DNA from 4 places in the Gracilibacillus pellucidus genome. Region 3 is predicted to be linked to each of the others. Evidence: riboswitches for the same ligand, from Rfam matches in the RefSeq annotation. Region 3 holds a riboswitch; each other region holds the start of a gene.
The links. A riboswitch is a leader RNA that binds a small molecule or an ion and turns the genes downstream of it on or off. The one in region 3 is predicted to bind thiamine pyrophosphate.
Positions count from the first base shown of each region.

Region 1: linked by a shared signal. The riboswitch ahead of SH601_RS06940 (thiamine phosphate synthase) and the one ahead of tenA (thiaminase II) in region 3 are both predicted to bind thiamine pyrophosphate.
Region 2: linked by a shared signal. The riboswitch ahead of SH601_RS09445 (ECF transporter S component) and the one ahead of tenA (thiaminase II) in region 3 are both predicted to bind thiamine pyrophosphate.
Region 4: linked by a shared signal. The riboswitch ahead of tenA (thiaminase II) and the one ahead of tenA (thiaminase II) in region 3 are both predicted to bind thiamine pyrophosphate.

Region 1 is NZ_JAWZSR010000003.1:268,772-272,992, forward strand. Features, by position in the region: gene SH601_RS06930 (M20 metallopeptidase family protein) at 1-1,035, opposite strand, end outside; gene SH601_RS06935 (ferritin-like domain-containing protein) at 1,186-1,629, opposite strand; TPP riboswitch at 1,768-1,865, shown strand; gene SH601_RS06940 (thiamine phosphate synthase) at 1,963-2,577, shown strand; gene thiO (glycine oxidase ThiO) at 2,574-3,686, shown strand; gene thiS (sulfur carrier protein ThiS) at 3,708-3,902, shown strand; gene SH601_RS06955 (thiazole synthase) at 3,909-4,221, shown strand, end outside.
Region 2 is NZ_JAWZSR010000004.1:309,734-313,954, forward strand. Features, by position in the region: gene SH601_RS09440 (ABC transporter ATP-binding protein) at 1-1,125, opposite strand, end outside; gene SH601_RS09445 (ECF transporter S component) at 1,127-1,717, opposite strand; TPP riboswitch at 1,867-1,974, opposite strand; lysine riboswitch at 2,159-2,341, shown strand; gene dapA (4-hydroxy-tetrahydrodipicolinate synthase) at 2,484-3,374, shown strand; gene SH601_RS09455 (YaiI/YqxD family protein) at 3,464-3,910, shown strand; gene SH601_RS09460 (alpha/beta hydrolase) at 3,907-4,221, opposite strand, start outside.
Region 3 is NZ_JAWZSR010000005.1:54,004-58,224, forward strand. Features, by position in the region: gene thiM (hydroxyethylthiazole kinase) at 1-119, opposite strand, end outside; gene thiD (bifunctional hydroxymethylpyrimidine kinase/phosphomethylpyrimidine kinase) at 116-940, opposite strand; gene tenA (thiaminase II) at 937-1,626, opposite strand; TPP riboswitch at 1,735-1,843, opposite strand; gene lepB (signal peptidase I) at 1,891-2,439, opposite strand; gene SH601_RS10240 (CynX/NimT family MFS transporter) at 2,615-3,805, shown strand; gene SH601_RS10245 (hypothetical protein) at 4,059-4,221, shown strand, end outside.
Region 4 is NZ_JAWZSR010000001.1:48,522-52,742, forward strand. Features, by position in the region: gene SH601_RS00220 (methyl-accepting chemotaxis protein) at 1-1,553, shown strand, start outside; gene SH601_RS00225 (DinB family protein) at 1,632-2,123, shown strand; TPP riboswitch at 2,178-2,275, shown strand; gene tenA (thiaminase II) at 2,386-3,057, shown strand; gene SH601_RS00235 (tetratricopeptide repeat protein) at 3,119-4,093, opposite strand.

The DNA.
Region 1 (4,221 bases), on a different contig from region 3:
AGCACCAGGTTTGTTTTGGAGATAATAGGAAAAATCTTCACCTGTCATCGTAGGTGCTACCATTTCCGCTTTTTGTACTTCCTTCACTTGCTTGGCAGCTTCTAGTACTTTCTCCGCATATTCGGGATGGTTCACAACTGGTGGATAGCCAAATGCATAGTCAAAATCATAGGCCATATCGTAGCTAAGGCACGTTCCTTTGATAACTTTCTCCATTTCTGCTTTAATAAAATGTTGCACTTCTGCATTAAATGTACGTATAGTACCACTGATGACCGCGGTATTTGGTATCACGTTAAAGACATTGCCTGAAAGGAATTTACCGATTGTTATGACGGCAGTTTCCAGCGGATCGATACGTCTACTGACAATTTGTTGTAAGTTGATAACAAGCTGTGATCCAGCGACAACAGGATCTTTTGTCTGATGGGGGATGGCACCATGACCACCTTTTCCTTTAAGTTGTATCGTAAAGGAGTCAGCAGCTGCCATAAAGTTCGTTGGAGCGGTTTGGACGACGCCATATGGTGTATTTGTCCAAAGGTGTGTTCCGTAAACAACATCTACATTCGCTAGGGCGCCAGCTTCAATCATTGCTTTTGCACCACCAGGAACAAGTTCCTCTGCATGTTGGTGAATAAAGACAACCGTACCAGCTAATTTGTCTTGATGTTTCTGTAACACTTTTGCAACTGCTAAAAGTGTCGTCGTGTGTCCGTCATGCCCACAAGCATGCATGACCCCCTCTTTTTTTGATTTATAGCTTACCTCTTTTTCATCTTGAATAGGTAACGCATCGAAATCTGCGCGTAAGGCAACCGTTTTTCCTGGTTTAGTTCCTTTTAATGTTGCTACAACCCCATTTTCGCCGACATTTGCTTCATAAGGAATATGTAATGATTGATATTGTTCTTGTATAAAAGCAGCTGTTTTCTCTTCTTGAAAGGACAGCTCTGGATGTTGATGTAAAAACCTTCTCATTTCGACCATTTCTTCATATAATGCATCAATTTCTTCGAATAAAGTGTCCCTCATTTTCTCACCCCGAAAAAAGAATTTCTTCTCATTATAACATAAATAGAGAAAATTCAGTTTGTTGTTAATGTTTTAATAATGAATGAAACGATATTTCTGTTCTTTACTAAACACAAAAAAACAACCTCCAAAACCGGAGGCTGTTTCTACTTATTGAAAGCTTTTATCTGCTAAAAGGCGTTCTGTTTCTTCTTTGTGACCTGTTTCGTCTGCAATAATATCTTCTAATTTAACCACTAATTCTGTTAAACCAAGCTCATCTGCTTGTTGTTTTCTTGTCTCATAACGTTCAATTGTTTCTGTTTCTGCTTTAAGTGTCGCTTCTAACATTTCTTTCACATCTGTTAGTTGCTCGACTTTTGCTGGAGTGGTTGTTGGTGTACCACCTAATGTTTTGATTTTATCGGATAAGTATAAAGCATGTCCGATTTCATCATTTATCTCATCTTCAAAAAATGGTTTTAGGAAGGAGCGATATAATCCTGATACAACAGATGCGTGATACGTATACATAATCGTTGCCGCATACTCATTTGCTAAGTCTACATTTAATCCATCGATAAGCTCTTGTAATTTTGCTTGATCTTGTGCCATTTACGTTCAACATCCTTTCATTATTATCTCTACACTATATATCTACCCTTTTACAAAAAGTTTAAACATAAATACTAGATTTTTATTGGAAAAAAATATATGATATGTTATTCTTTTTTTGTAAGCGAATAAAATAGTAATGAACACTAGGGGAGCCTTTTAGGCTGAGACGATTCTTCGGACCCTTTGAACCTGATCTGGTTAACACCAGCGGAGGGAAGTGGTAGGAAAAGCACTGATTTATCTAAACTGCTTTTAATTATGCCACTTGTCCATGCTGGGTGAGTGGCTTTTTGACGTTCTTTTCACTACCGAATCAAAGGAGTAATGACAATGCAAGGAATACACCTTATTTCAAATGGAAGATTAACAGAGAAAGAGTTAGATTTCGTTGCGAGAAATATGGAGTTGCTTGATTTTTTTCATCTGCGTGAGAAGAAAAAAACAGCACAAGAGATAGCCGATCTTGCTGATAGACTAATGGATACAGATGTACCACGAGAACGGATTATCATTAATGATCGTGTCGATGTGGCACATGTGAAGCGATGTGGAGGAGCTCAATTAGCTTATCATAGTCTTACCATTGCGAATGTAAAAGCTTGTTTTCCTCATTTATTAGTTGGTAAGTCTGTTCATTCACTTGCAGAAGCATTAGATGCAGAACAACAGGGTGCGGATTATTTACTGTATGGTCATATCTTTCCAAGCAACTCTAAACGTGGTGCAGAGCCAAGAGGGGTTGCCGCATTGGCTGAGTTAACTCGCAATGTGTCTCTTCCGGTCATTGCCATTGGTGGAATACATACGAGTAATGTACACCAAGTGCTTGCTGCTGGTGCAAACGGGATAGCGATTATGTCAGGAATATGGGATGCCGAAGATCCAGTCAAAGCTTTAAAGCACTATCGTGACGTGTTCGACAAAGTGGAAGGAGGCGTCGTATGAAGCAAGCATTTGACCAAATTGTCGTTGGTGGAGGAGTAATGGGAACATCGATTGCTTATCAATTAAGTAAACGAGGTTACAGAGTATTGTTGCTAGAAGCAAACGAAATAGCTGCAGAGGCATCAAGTGCGGCAGCGGGTATGCTAGGTGTACAGATGGAATTTGAACAGAACTCAGCTTTATTTCAATTTGCCAAAGAAAGTAGAGCCTTATTTCCTTCATTAGCACAAGAGTTGTTAGAGGATAGTGGTGTGGACATTCAATTAATCGAAAAAGGTGCATTGAAACTTGTCTATCACGAGGACGAATTACCACGATTAAAAAGGATTGCAACGTTTCAAACAGAACAAGGAAAAGAGGCAAGAATCATTTCCGCATCTACCGTGCCAGAAAAAGAACTTGCTACAGACTTTTATGCCGCGCTTTACTGTCCGACAGAAGGTCAAGTATCTGCACCACATTTAACGAAGGCATTTGCAAGAGGAGCTGAGCGTCATGGTGCGGTGATATATGAGCAAACAGAGGTGACTGATTTTATTGTTGAGCATGGGAAAGTGATCGGAGTTACTACTACGGACGACAGCTATTATGCGAATGCTGTAGTGATGACTTGTGGATTTAAGAGCGGTCGTTTTTCAAGTTTTATTAAAGGAATTACACCGATAAAAGGAGAATGCTTGTCTGTTATTACGGATAAACCATTGATCCAATCTACCATTTTCACAGAAGGTTGCTATATCGTACCAAAGCGAGGAAACAGACTGATTATTGGTGCTACTTCGAAGCCAAATCAAACGGACAAAGATGTCAAGGTAGCGAGTGTCCTTCATTTATTATCGCGAGCAAAACAAATACTACCGGCGTTAAACAAAGCATCTATCGAAAAAATATGGGCAGGTGTGCGTCCGATGACACATGACGGGCTCCCTTACTTAGGGGAAGTACCAGATGTATCGGGGTTATTTGTTGCTACTGGGCACTATCGTAATGGCATATTATTAGCAGCAAGAACAGCCACTTTTATGGCGGATTTTATCGAGGGCAAACAAGTGAATCAGCATTTTTTAACTGCTTTTTCCTTAACAAGGGAGCGGCTAGTCTCTGTATGAGGAGGAATAGATTTGAAGATAATGATAAACGGTGATGCATTAACAGTGAATGATCAGGTTACGAATATAGCAGATTTATTAAAAGAGTTACGATTAGAAAAAAAGTCATTAATCATTGAACATAATCAAGTTATTTTGAGAAAAGAACATCATCAGGGAACGAGCCTTTCAGAAGGTGATCGTTTAGAAATTGTTCATTTTGTTGGAGGAGGATGATTAAATATGTTGAATATAGGAAAATACACTTTTCAATCTCGTTTATTGTTAGGTACAGGTAAATATCCAAACTATGATGTGCAAAAACAAGCAGTGGATGTATCAGAAACAGAAATACTAACGTTTGCTGTTCGGCGAATGAACATTTATGATCCAGAACAACCAAACTTTTTGGAAAAAATTGATCAAAAGAAGTATCGCTTTTTACCGAATACTGCTGGGGCAAAAAATGCAGAAGAAGCAGTTAGGATTGCTAAATTAGCAGATGCTTCTGGATTATGTGACATGATTAAAGTGGAAGTAATAGGCTGTGATCGAA
Region 2 (4,221 bases), on a different contig from region 3:
AAGATTGTATGTTATTAAGTGTTGATTGATTCTTTCTGCAAACTGTTCAGACGGGATATTACTATGTTCTAATGAATGCTGTAACTCTTTATAGACACTATTGGTTATAAATTGAAGTTCAGGGTTTTGAAATACATAGCCCATTTTGCGATAATCACACGTTTCTACACCTTCGGATAAATGGTAGTTAATAGTCCCTTCTGTTTTGATTAATTGCATGATCGCTAACATTAACGTACTTTTCCCAGAGCCATTTTCCCCTGTTATCGCAATCCAATCCCCATGTTGAATCGTTGCTTGTTCCACTTCTATTTTCTTTTGTTTGTGATAAAAACCTGCAAAAGCATCTAGTTCTATAATTGGTCGATGACTCGTTTCTAGTTCTGATTTTGCAGGTATAGTCATTCGATAATCCTCCCATATATCTGGATACCAAATCCCTGCTTGATAAAATGTATCTTTATGCTGATGTAATAGAAGGTTTGGATTACCATCTGCGATAATTTTTCCTTCGCTATCTAACATAATAAGGCGGTCAACTAGCGGTAATACGTGATCGATTTTGTGCTCGACGATAACCACTGTTTTATCATCAGCAACGGTTTTTAATGTGTCCCAAACTTGTTGTGTCCCTGTTTGATCAAGCATTGCCGTTGGTTCATCTAAAAACAGCACCTCTGGTTCTAGCGCTAAAGCGGAGGCTATTGCTAATCGTTGTTTCATTCCTCCTGATAATTGCTGGATAGAGGTATGAATATCTTCTAGTTGTAATCCGACTTTTTGAAGATACTGATGAATCAACGTTGGCATTTCTTTTTTCGGTGTATTTCTATTTTCTAATACAAAAGCAATTTCTTCATCCACATAGGGCATACAAAATTGTGCATCTGGATCTTGAAAAACCATGCCATATGATGGTGAGACTGAGCGTTCCGCTATCTTTAACGGCATTTCGATAACATCAGGTATTAAACCTGCCATAATCTGAAGTAACGTCGATTTACCTGAACCTGATGGACCAACAACTAATACTTTTTCTCCTTTTGCTATAGTAATCGATAAATCTTTGAATAGTAGACTATCACTGTTAGGGTAGGTTGCTCGTAATTTTTTTAACGTTATCATCTTAACGCACCTCGTCATCTAATAGGTGATAATCCTCATTTGACACAGGACGAATACTTTTGGTTACCCCTGTTTTGTCGATAGCTTCTACTAGGAAATAAGCAAAGAAGCCGGTGATCACAATCGACCCTACGATTCTATTCACTATTAGTAAAGTAAGATTCCACACAGCTAATGAATCAATATAACCATAAAACACATCTAAAATAAGTGAGCCGACAGCTGCACCAATTGCTGCGAGGCAAGTAACGTATAATCGATAACTCTTGTAACGATACATCGCAAATATAAGTTCACAGCCAAGTCCTTGAATAAGTCCATATAGTAGCAACGATATTCCCCAATGGCCACCAAACATAAATTCTCCTTGCGCGGCTGCTAATTCCGCTAGTAAAGCAACTCCTGGCTTTCGGATGATTAAAAAGGCAACAGTCGCCGCCATAAACCACATGCCATAGAGCAATTGATCGATATGTAATCCGAAAACACCTACTAAACTATACAATGGTCCCCAAAGTTTATAAATAACCGCAAAAATAAAAGCAATGACAATCGTGATCAAAATATCTGTTAACGTTAATGATTTTTTCATTGGTATTACGCTCCTTTTTATTTTATTGATTAATAGTCAAAACTCGCTTCTCTTTCCTCCTTTTGCATACGAAAAAAGCCACTATCCATACGTGACGTAGAGATAGTGGCTAAACTTATCCATCAGAAAACTGCAATATCATTATTCTATTGCACCTTAAGCCACTTCCCTACGCTGGTATGAACCAGATCAGGTTCTAAGGGTCTTAAAGTAATGACTTTAATCTCAGTCTTTAAAAGACACCCCTAGTGGAATGTGATCGTAATATGTAATTTGACTACATCATACCAAATCTTTTCGTATTGTCAAGGTTTATTGTAGGAAATTCCCACCAAATTTCATAACAATTAAGAAAAAATTTTGTTTGCAACGAGTACATTTTTTTGATATAGTTAGAATCAACAAAAAACAATTATATCGTTTTGCTTCAATTTTTATTGAAGTGAGAATAGAGGTGCAAAAACCATTAGTACCTAGCTGGAGGCTGATGTAGCCGAGGAAAGCTAATGGAAAGGGGAATTTGCCGAAGTAATGTACGTACACATCAACATACATTGCTGGTCCTGCATTAAATAAATGTTGGGCTGTCATATAGTGAAGACTGTATGGAGGGCTATCTCACGCATCGAGCTAAAGTATACAAAGATGCAAGTAATGATACCCTCATTACTTGCATCTTTTTTATACGAAAAATGGTTTGATGAGATATGCTCTATTCAGGTACAAGTGAAATTGTTTTTAATCTTTGAATAGAGGTGGATGTAAAATGAATTTTGGACGTGTATTAACCGCGATGGTTACACCATTTAATGAAAAAAACGCAATTGATTATGACAAAACAGAGCAACTGATTAACCATTTACTTCAAAATGGAACAGATGCCTTAGTAGTAGCTGGGACGACAGGTGAATCCCCTACCTTATCAAAAGAAGAAAAGTTATCCTTACTGCAGTTTACGGTAAAAACTGTTAATGGCCGTGTGCCTGTCATTGCAGGAACAGGTTCTAACAATACACAAGAATCAATGGAAATGACGAAAAAAGCAGAAACGATTGGTGTGGATGCAGTCATGCTAGTTGCACCATATTACAACAAACCTTCTCAAGAAGGGCTTTATTTACATTTTAAAACTATTGCAGCATCCACTAGTTTACCTGTGATGTTATACAATATTCCTGGTCGATCAAGTGTTGCAATCAATCCTGAAACAATCATCAAATTAGCTCAAATCGAAAATATTGTTGCTGTTAAAGAAGCTAGTGGTGATTTAGATGGCATGACGCGTATTATTCATGAAACAGATAGTAACTTCTCCTTATATAGTGGTGATGATACATTAACACTCCCAGCTGTAGCAATCGGTGCACACGGTATTGTTTCTGTTTCTTCTCATATAGTAGGATCGGAAATGAATGAAATGATAACTGCTTACACTTTAGGTAATGTTGCTCGAGCACAAGAATTACATCAGTATTTACACCCGATTATGCAGGCAATGTTTATGGCTCCAAGTCCAGCACCTGTTAAAGCAGCTCTTTCAATGAACGGAATGGATGTGGGAAGTTTGCGTTTGCCATTAGTTCCTCTTAACGAAGAAGAATTGCAGCTTTTACGTCATAAATTACTCTTTATCCAAGAAAAATATTATGCAGGATAATAAGAAGACAGTTCATCGATTAAGGTGAACTGTTTTTTCGTGTGTAAGTATGAGCGTTCTGCTATACTATGAAACGAGGAGTGAATAAGATGAATATATATGTAGATGCGGATGCATGTCCGGTGACAGATATGATAATAGAAGAAGCAAAATTATTTCAGTTGGATGTAGTGTTAGTGAAGAGTTATAGTCATTTTTCTATGAAGGAAACGCCTAGTCATGTTTCTATTAAGTATGTAGATGATGGAGCGGATGCGGCTGATTACCGAATTGTCCAAATGGTAAAACATGGTGACGTTGTGGTAACACAAGATTATGGTTTAGCGGCACTTTGTCTAGAAAAAGGATGTCATGTTATACACCATATCGGCTTTCGTTATACAAAAGACAAAATCGACCAAATGCTACAGGAACGCCATATTAATGCACAAGCACGAAAAGCAGGTATACGAACGAAAGGGCCGAAAAAGTTTTCAGAAGAACAAAAAAATAGCTTCCGCTTGAAATTACGAAAGCTATTAGAACAGAGCAGTTAATTACTTACTACATAAGCGTTCATCCAGTTCAGACATGCTTGTTTCCAATCTTGTGTGTACGGATGATCGTCGGCAAGTCCTAATCCGTGTCGTCCGTCTTGATAAATATGCAACTCATAAGGTATTTGGTCAGTTTGTAGTGCCACAGCATATTGCAAACTATTGAATGAAGGTACTGCTTGATCATTAGCTGTTGACCAAATAAAAGCAGGTGGTGTGTCTTTGTGCACCATTTCCTCGCATGAATAATAATCTACTAGTCTTTGCTCTGGCTTTTCTCCTAATAAGTTCGTTTTACTACCTTCGTGTGT
Region 3 (4,221 bases):
ATAACAGGAGTAGCACCTACAGCATATAAACCGTTCGCGGTGAAATTCATCACGACTTGGTTCGTCATATTATGAATTAACGGTTTTTCTTGTCTAACCTTTTCAAGTAAATGACTCATTTCAACACCTCCTGTTGCTGTGGCAAACCTTTCAATCTATATCCCCAATGATTGGTCGGACCATACCCATTCCCCAACGCTAATGGATATTGAATAGCATCCGTTATAAAATCTTTACCAACCGTTACTGCCTCTTTAATAGATTTACCTTTGGCTAATTCTGCCGTTATCGCAGCTGAAAAAGTACAACCAGTTCCATGTGTATGCTTTGTTTCATAGCGATCCGCTTTAAAATAACTGAAGCTACTTCCATCATACAAAACATCGGTTGCTTCTCCTTCTAAATGGCCACCTTTTACAACAGCTGCTTTCGCCCCTAATTCTTCTACGATTACTTTAGCTGCATTTTCTGCCTCTTGATTAGAATGAATCTCAAAACCTACTAAACTTTCTGCTTCTGGTACATTTGGTGTTACGACAGTAGCAAGTGGAACTAATGTATTTCGGATCACTTGTCGTGATGTGATATCCATTAGTGAATCACCACTTTTCGCTATCATAACAGGGTCAATCACATAAGGAATAGTTGTTTTTGCTAGTTTACTAGCAACGAGCTCCATCATCTCAACTGTAGCAATCATTCCTGTTTTGACTGCTTGAGGTGGTATATCTGATAATACAGCATCTAACTGCTTTTCAATAAAATCAATAGGCAAATGCTGAACATCTTGAACACCTAACGTATTTTGTGCCACTACAGAAGTAATAACACTCATACCATATACTTGTCGCTCTTGAAATACTTTCAAATCTGCTTGTATACCCGCACCACCAGATGGATCTGTTCCAGCTATCGTCAGTGCTGATGCTACCTTACTCATTGTTGTACCCCCTCTAAAGAAAATGGCCACTCCTCCACATTGTAAGCCATATCCCAAAATAGATACTCAAGCTGACAGCTTTTAATAAAGGCTTGTTTTGCTTTTTCCTTCTCTTCTTCCCCAACATTTTCTGCCCATTTATCAATACGTTCACATAATTCCGTTGTCACAGATGCTGTATCCTCTTTCGCATAGAAAGTAATCCATTCATAGAAAGGATGGTCTTCTGTCGGTTGATATTTCTCTTTCAAGTGATGCCCAATCTCTAAATATGTCCATGGACATGGTAGTAGTGCTGCAATTAGCTCTCCCATCGAGCCTTGTTGGGCAACACTTTTCATATGTGTCACATAATGATTGGCTGTTGGTGGTAATGGATAGCCTTGCAATTCTTCATAATCTACCCCTGCCACCTCGCATAAATTATGGTGTGGATGGATTTCGCTATTCAAAACAAAACCGATTTTGTCATAAAAATAGTTCATATCTTCTCTTGTGCTGCTTTTAGCAATTGCAATTCCATAAATGTTCATAAAAGCATTTAAATATTCAAAATCTGCCTTCACATAATGAACAATTGCTTCCTTGTGTAAATTGCCTTCTCCGATACCAACTACAAATGGGTGTTCAAAAATTCCTTGGTAAATATCCTCTGCTGATTCTCGCAAAACTTGACTAAATTTCATCATTTCCAGCCTCCACTTTTTTATATTTTTCCATAATAAAAAGCCACTTGCTAAAAGCAGAGCGGCTTTTGAAATCATATATCAAAAGTAAGGTGCAGAAATGAAGTACACCGACCGACTCCACTTTCCTCCGCTGGTTCTAACCAGTTCAGGTTCAAAGGGATCAAGAAAACACATTCTTATCTCAGCTACTTTTGTAGCACCCCTAGTGGATTTTTATTATGAAGTTATTACCAATAAAACATGTATCACTACGATTGTCAACTATTTAATAAATCCGAATGAGCGTAGTGGCCATATACGGAACTTCACGTCACCAATTATAGAATCTTCATCAATAAAACCAAATGCACGACCATCTTTACTTATTCTACGGTTGTCTCCTAGTACAAATATATAACCTTCTGGCACGGTATCTACTCCGGTTATATCCTCTAGTGTAAAATCATTTGTAAGCGTCTGTCCATCTGATAATAACGATTTGTACTCATCCAAATATGGTTCCTCATATTTTTCCCCATTGATATACAAATCATCATCTCTCACCTCAACTGTATCACCTGGTAAACCGATGACACGTTTCACATAGTTTTCATTCTCATCTGGTGCTTCAAAAGCAATTTCATCAAATCGTTCAATACTACTAATCTTACTTAAAATAATCCGATCTCCATTCTCTAAATTGGGCATCATTGATTCTCCCTTTACAATAGACGGAGTAATTAAAAAGTGACGACAAAGGAGGACGATGACAATAGCTATCAGTAGTGCTTTTAACCATGAAAGTATTTCTTTAACGACTGGATTATCCATACAAATGTGACCTTCTTTCATCATAATGAGCTTTTTTTAAAACAATTAACTTTTGCCTATAATTAATGTATGGTATTCTATTATAATGCAAAATCTAGTAGCATAGCGCTACTTACTTATTTTAGCACATATCTATAACTAGTTGTTAATAATACTATAGAAATCAGGTGAACAAATGGAAAAACAACAGGACACAAAGAGACTGTATACTGGTCTGCTTATTGTAGGAATTATCCTTTTAGCATTTAATTTACGTCCTGCAATTACATCAGTTGGTCCTATTATCGGGATTATTCGTTCAGATTTAAACATTAGCAATTGGAGTGCTGGCTTGTTAACAAGTTTACCTTTAATCGCTTTTGCCTTTATGTCACCCATCGCACCTAAAATCGCCAACCGAACAAGTAACGAAAAAGCATTACTTTACGGTTTGATTACCATCCTTATTGGTATTTGGATTCGTTCTACCTCATCCATTATTTTATTATTTATTGGTACGATCTTAATCGGGGTTGGAATTGCTATTATCAATGTTATTTTACCAAGCTTAATTAAAAGTAAATTCCCAGAGAAAATTGGTGTAATGACAGGTGCGTACTCCACTTCGATGTCTATTTTTGCGGCACTCGGATCTGGTTTAAGTGTACCTATTACCACAACTGCAGGAATTGGATGGAAATGGTCATTAGCTAGTTGGAGTATATTAACCATTGTCGGTATACTTGTTTGGTTATTCGTCATGAGTAAACAGCCAAAAGAAGAAGATCCACAATTGTATGAAGCAAGCATCGGTAAATTGTTACGTTCACCTACCGCATGGTTTGTAACATTCTTTATGGGATTACAGTCTTTCTTATTTTATGTAACAGTCTCATGGCTAGCAGAAATATTAATTTCTTATGAATTGACTGCTTCTACAGCAGGCTGGTATGTTGCTTATATGCAATTTATAAGTGTACCTATTACATTCTTCACACCAGTGATTGCCAGCAGATTATCGAATCAACAGCCTATCGTAGCTGTCACAGGACTATTTGGTATTATCGGCTATAGTATGCTTTATGTTGAACCTGGTATAGTAGGTATAACGATTGCGGTCACCTTGATCGGGATCATGTTAGGAGCTTCGATTAGTTTAGCATTAGCTCTACTTGGACTCAGAACATCAAACGCAAGACAAGCTGCTGAACTATCAGGCATGTCACAATCATTTGGCTACTTATTAGCCGCAGTCGGTCCAATTGTAATTGGTCTAATCTTTGATATGACTGGTAGCTGGCATCCTTCTATCACTACCATTATTATCTTCACTGTCATTATGATGGCTTGCGGACTAGGTGCAGGACGAAACAAAAAAGTGCTATGAATCATAGCGCTTTTTTTATACCCATTATTCGTAAAGGATACATGTATGAACAGTTAACATCGTTGATTGATGAATAATTCAAGGCGTTCTGGCATATTGTTTATGTATCGGCTTGATGTGTTAACGACGATGTTTGGAGAAATACCGGTTTATTATTTCCAGAATAGGGTATATGTAGATAGATTGACTACTTTACCTGAACTTATATCAGGTGTATACTGTTATAGTTACAAGAAATGGAGATGGTTATCTAATGAGGAAATCCTTCGTTTTTGTCATGATGATACTAACCATTTCTCACTTTATCACACTAGCAAGTTATCCATCACAACTATCTTTGGTAACTTCCACTATTGATTTAAGCGAAGAATTACATGGACTATTTTATCATGATACTGATCATCATGGCGCAAAAG
Region 4 (4,221 bases), on a different contig from region 3:
AAGAAACATCGGTAAATGCAGCTGATATGGCTTCTTTAATTAGAGCGAAAGCAGTAAGTTTATATCGATATATGGAAAATCCATCAACAGAAATTACAGATGAATTCAATGAACAGAGAGAAGAAGTGTATCATTTACGTGAGGCAATAGAAGCCAATATGGATACAGATGAACAAATGAAAATGTATGAAGAAGCAATCGTATTAGATGAATCTTATAACTATGCTTTTGAAGAAGTGGTTAGCTATATGGATGCTGGCAATGAACATTTAGCGGCTAGTCGAGCAGAACAGGCTAAAGAAATACGGGTAGAAGCTGTTGAAAATATTGATGCATTGAAAGATTTATTGCATAAGGAAATGCAAAAAACGGCTGATAGAGCAGAAGACAGTCAACAAGCAGCATTTTTAGCTCTCATTATTGCCATTGTCATTTCAGTGATTACTAGTATTGTTTTAATTACGATAGTAAACCGTTCTATCACACGTAATTTATCGAAAGTTGTAAATGTTAGTAATGAAATTGCACAAGGTAACTTGCAAGTAGAGCAGTTGGACGATGATTCTAATGATGAGATTGGTCAATTAGCAACCTCCATTAATCAAATGAGTTACTCTTTGAAAAATATGATAGGCCGAGTATCTGAAGTGTCAACGACAGTAGGTTCACAAAGTAAAGAATTAAATCAGTCTGCTAATGAGGTGAAGGCAGGAACAGAACAAATTGCCGTCACAATGCAGGAATTAGCATCAGGAACGGAAGCACAGGCAGATCATGCAAGTGATGTATCTAGTAATATGAGTGAATTTGCACAAAAAGTGGCTGAAGCTAATCTTAATGGTGAACAAATTAGGGAAGCGTCAACAGATGTATTACAGATGACAACGAATGGTAGTGAAATGATGGAGTCATCTGTTAAACAAATGGAACGTATTCATGATATTGTGCAGGATGCTGTAACGAAAGTGCGCGGATTAGATGATCAATCGAAACAAATATCTCAACTTGTTGCTGTAATCAAAGATATTGCAGAACAAACAAACTTGTTAGCATTAAACGCAGCGATTGAAGCAGCTCGAGCAGGTGAGCATGGCCAAGGATTTGCAGTTGTTGCAGATGAGGTAAGAAAGCTCGCTGAACAAGTTGGTGAGTCTGTTTCTGATATTACAGGAATTGTCGCTAACATTCAAAATGAATCAGCAAATGTTTCGCAATCATTAGAGCAAGGATATGGAGAAGTAGAAGCAGGAGCGAGCCAAATCGAAAAAACTGGTCAGACATTTGAGCAAATTAATACAGCGGTGAATGAGATGGTATCAAGTATTAAGAACGTAACAACTAATTTGTCTGATATTTCTACTTCTAGTAAAGAAATAAATAGTTCTATAGAAGAGATTGCTTCTATATCCGAAGAATCTGCAGCAGGTGTCGAACAAACCTCAGCTTCTGCACAACAAGCAAGTAGTTCTATGGAAGAAGTGTCATCCAATTCCAATGAATTAGAAACATTAGCTGATAATTTGAACAATCTAGTCCGTAAATTTAAGATATAACCAATTAACTCCTTTTCCAATATGTGTATGTGAACGGGAATCGTGTTATAATTGAAGTAAATGGAGAGGAGCGGTAATATGGAAAAAATCAATGAAACTATTCAGGAATTAGCTAAGTTCAATGAATGGAGTCAATCTTTACAAGAGGTAGAAGATAAATATTTTTTCACACCAATTAAAAAAGGAAAATGGACTCCAGCAGAGATTATAAGTCATATTACTTCTTGGGACCGTTACATATTAAAAGAGTTAATGCCGAAAATGAAGGAAAATGCCGATATAGAAAGTGTTGAATTTGAAGTAATCAATCAACCCGCAGCGGAATATGCTTTATCTGGAATCAGCAAAGAACAATTGCTAAAAGAGCAAAAAGAAGCGAGAACCCAACTCATTCAAGGGTTAAAGGAAAAAACAGAGAAACAGTTTTATGCTACTTTTACGTTAGATGGTGAGGAGCTTGATGCTTTTTCAGGATATCCACATTCCATGTTTAACTATATAAACGTATTTGTTTGGCATGATAACCATCATAAGCAACAAATAAAAGAGTTTTTAACCTCATTATCTTGATTGTTAATGAAAGACTATCATAGTATACTAAAACTGGAACGAAATAATAGAAACCTATTCGACTAGGGGAGCATGTAGATGCTGAGAGAGTAAATCGACCCTTTGAACCTGATCTAGTTAAGACTAGCGTAGGGAAGTGGAATGGTTAGTGCATTAGATATTTTTCTATTTGCTTTTAACCAGCCCATTTTCTTACATAGAAGATGGGCTTTTTGCTGTTTTGATACTCTACTTATGGTTTCACAAAAAAGGAGAGAATGACATGTTTACAGATCGTCTATGGAAAAGAGTAGAACCTATTTGGACTGCTTATTTGGACCATCCTTTCGTAAGAGGATTAGGTGATGGTACGTTAGAACAGGATAAGTTCAGACATTGGTTGAAGCAAGATTATGTTTACTTAATTGATTACGCTAGACTTTTTGCAATTGGCAGTGCAAAAGCGGATGATTTAGAAGAGATGACAACATTTGCTAAATTGTTACACGGTGTGTTAGATGTAGAAATGGATTTGCATCGAAAATATGCAGCTGATTTTGGTATTACCAAAGAAGAATTAGAGAAGACAGAAGCATCTGCTATTACGACAGCATATACCAGTTATATGTTGAATTTGTCGCAACGAGGCGGTGTAGAGAATGTTGTAGCATCCGTGCTTGCATGTGAATGGAGCTATAATTTCATTGGCAAAGAACTGGCTAAACGTCCAGGATCATTAACAGATAACTTCTATAAAAGCTGGATAGAGATGTATAGCTCAGCTGAGTTTACAGCATTAGCAGAAGAAACGAAACAGCTTATGAATCGAATAGCAGAAGATAAGCCAGAAAAGGAACTAGCTCGATTAGAGGAGATTGTGGTCAAAACTAGTCAATTTGAATATATGTTTTGGGACATGGTTGAGAAGAAAGAAGAATGGCTGGTGAAAGGTTAAGTTAATCAATTAAAGATGTGAAAAGGGTGTACAGTACATCTGTACACCCTTAAAAAGCAGTTTATTCTGTTAGTTCAATAAAGGTTTCATCGTCATATACACTTGCAAACAATGGATCGCTGTACGCTGTATCTTTTAATTCTGGATTGATTTGGATGGCAGATGATAACTGTTTAAGCCCTTCATCTGTATCACCTTGAAGTACGAGAGCAACCCCTTTGCCATAATAACCAATTGCCTCTGTGTTAAATTGATCGATAATGGTATCATATACATCTTCTGACTCTTCAAAATCACCATTGTATGCTAACATTAATCCTTTATAATCGATAGCATCTAATTGTTGATCTGTATTCAGTTCAATAAGTTGATCTAAATATGGAATGGTTGCGTGGTATTCACCGAGAGAATCAGCTGCATAGACAAGATACCACAATGCGTCTTTATCTGTCGGATCCGCTTCTATGTATTTATTTAAGTTTTCAATAGATTTTTCAAATTCTTCTAGAAAATATAAAGCAACCCCTTTACCATATAACGCATATGGAGTATCAGGCTCGATTTCTAACGCTTTATCGTAATATTCAATTGCGTTTTCATCTCTTTCTAATCCGAAGTGAGCATTTCCCATATTAATAAATTGTTCTGGTTCTTGGTCACTAATATCAATTGCTTTTTGTGCAGCAATAATTGCTTTTTCATATTCTCCAAGCTCATTGTATGATAATGCTTGGTTTGTATAGGCATTGTCTAATTTATCATCTAATTCGATAGCTTCATCAAGAGCCTTTAATGCTTCCTCATATTGTTCCTGCATATTAAGCATGTATCCTTTTTCATTGTATAGATAAGGATCTTCAGGATATTTTTCTAAACGTTCCTCAATGTAATTTGCAGCTTCGTCAAATTTTCCTTGTTCATACCATTTATCATATTGCTCACGTGAAAAATCAGGATCAGTTGAGCTAAATAGAGAGCATCCTGAAAATAAAGCTAATAATAATAGAAAAAATATACTTATTATTCCTTTTTTCACTTCCTCACTTCCTCACTTCTTCTTTTTATCACGGTGCATGAGTCCGTAAAACCCCCACTGATTGATGTCTCACTTTATCTATTCTAAAAAAACACATTATCCATTGTAATGGAAATATTGGAAGATGT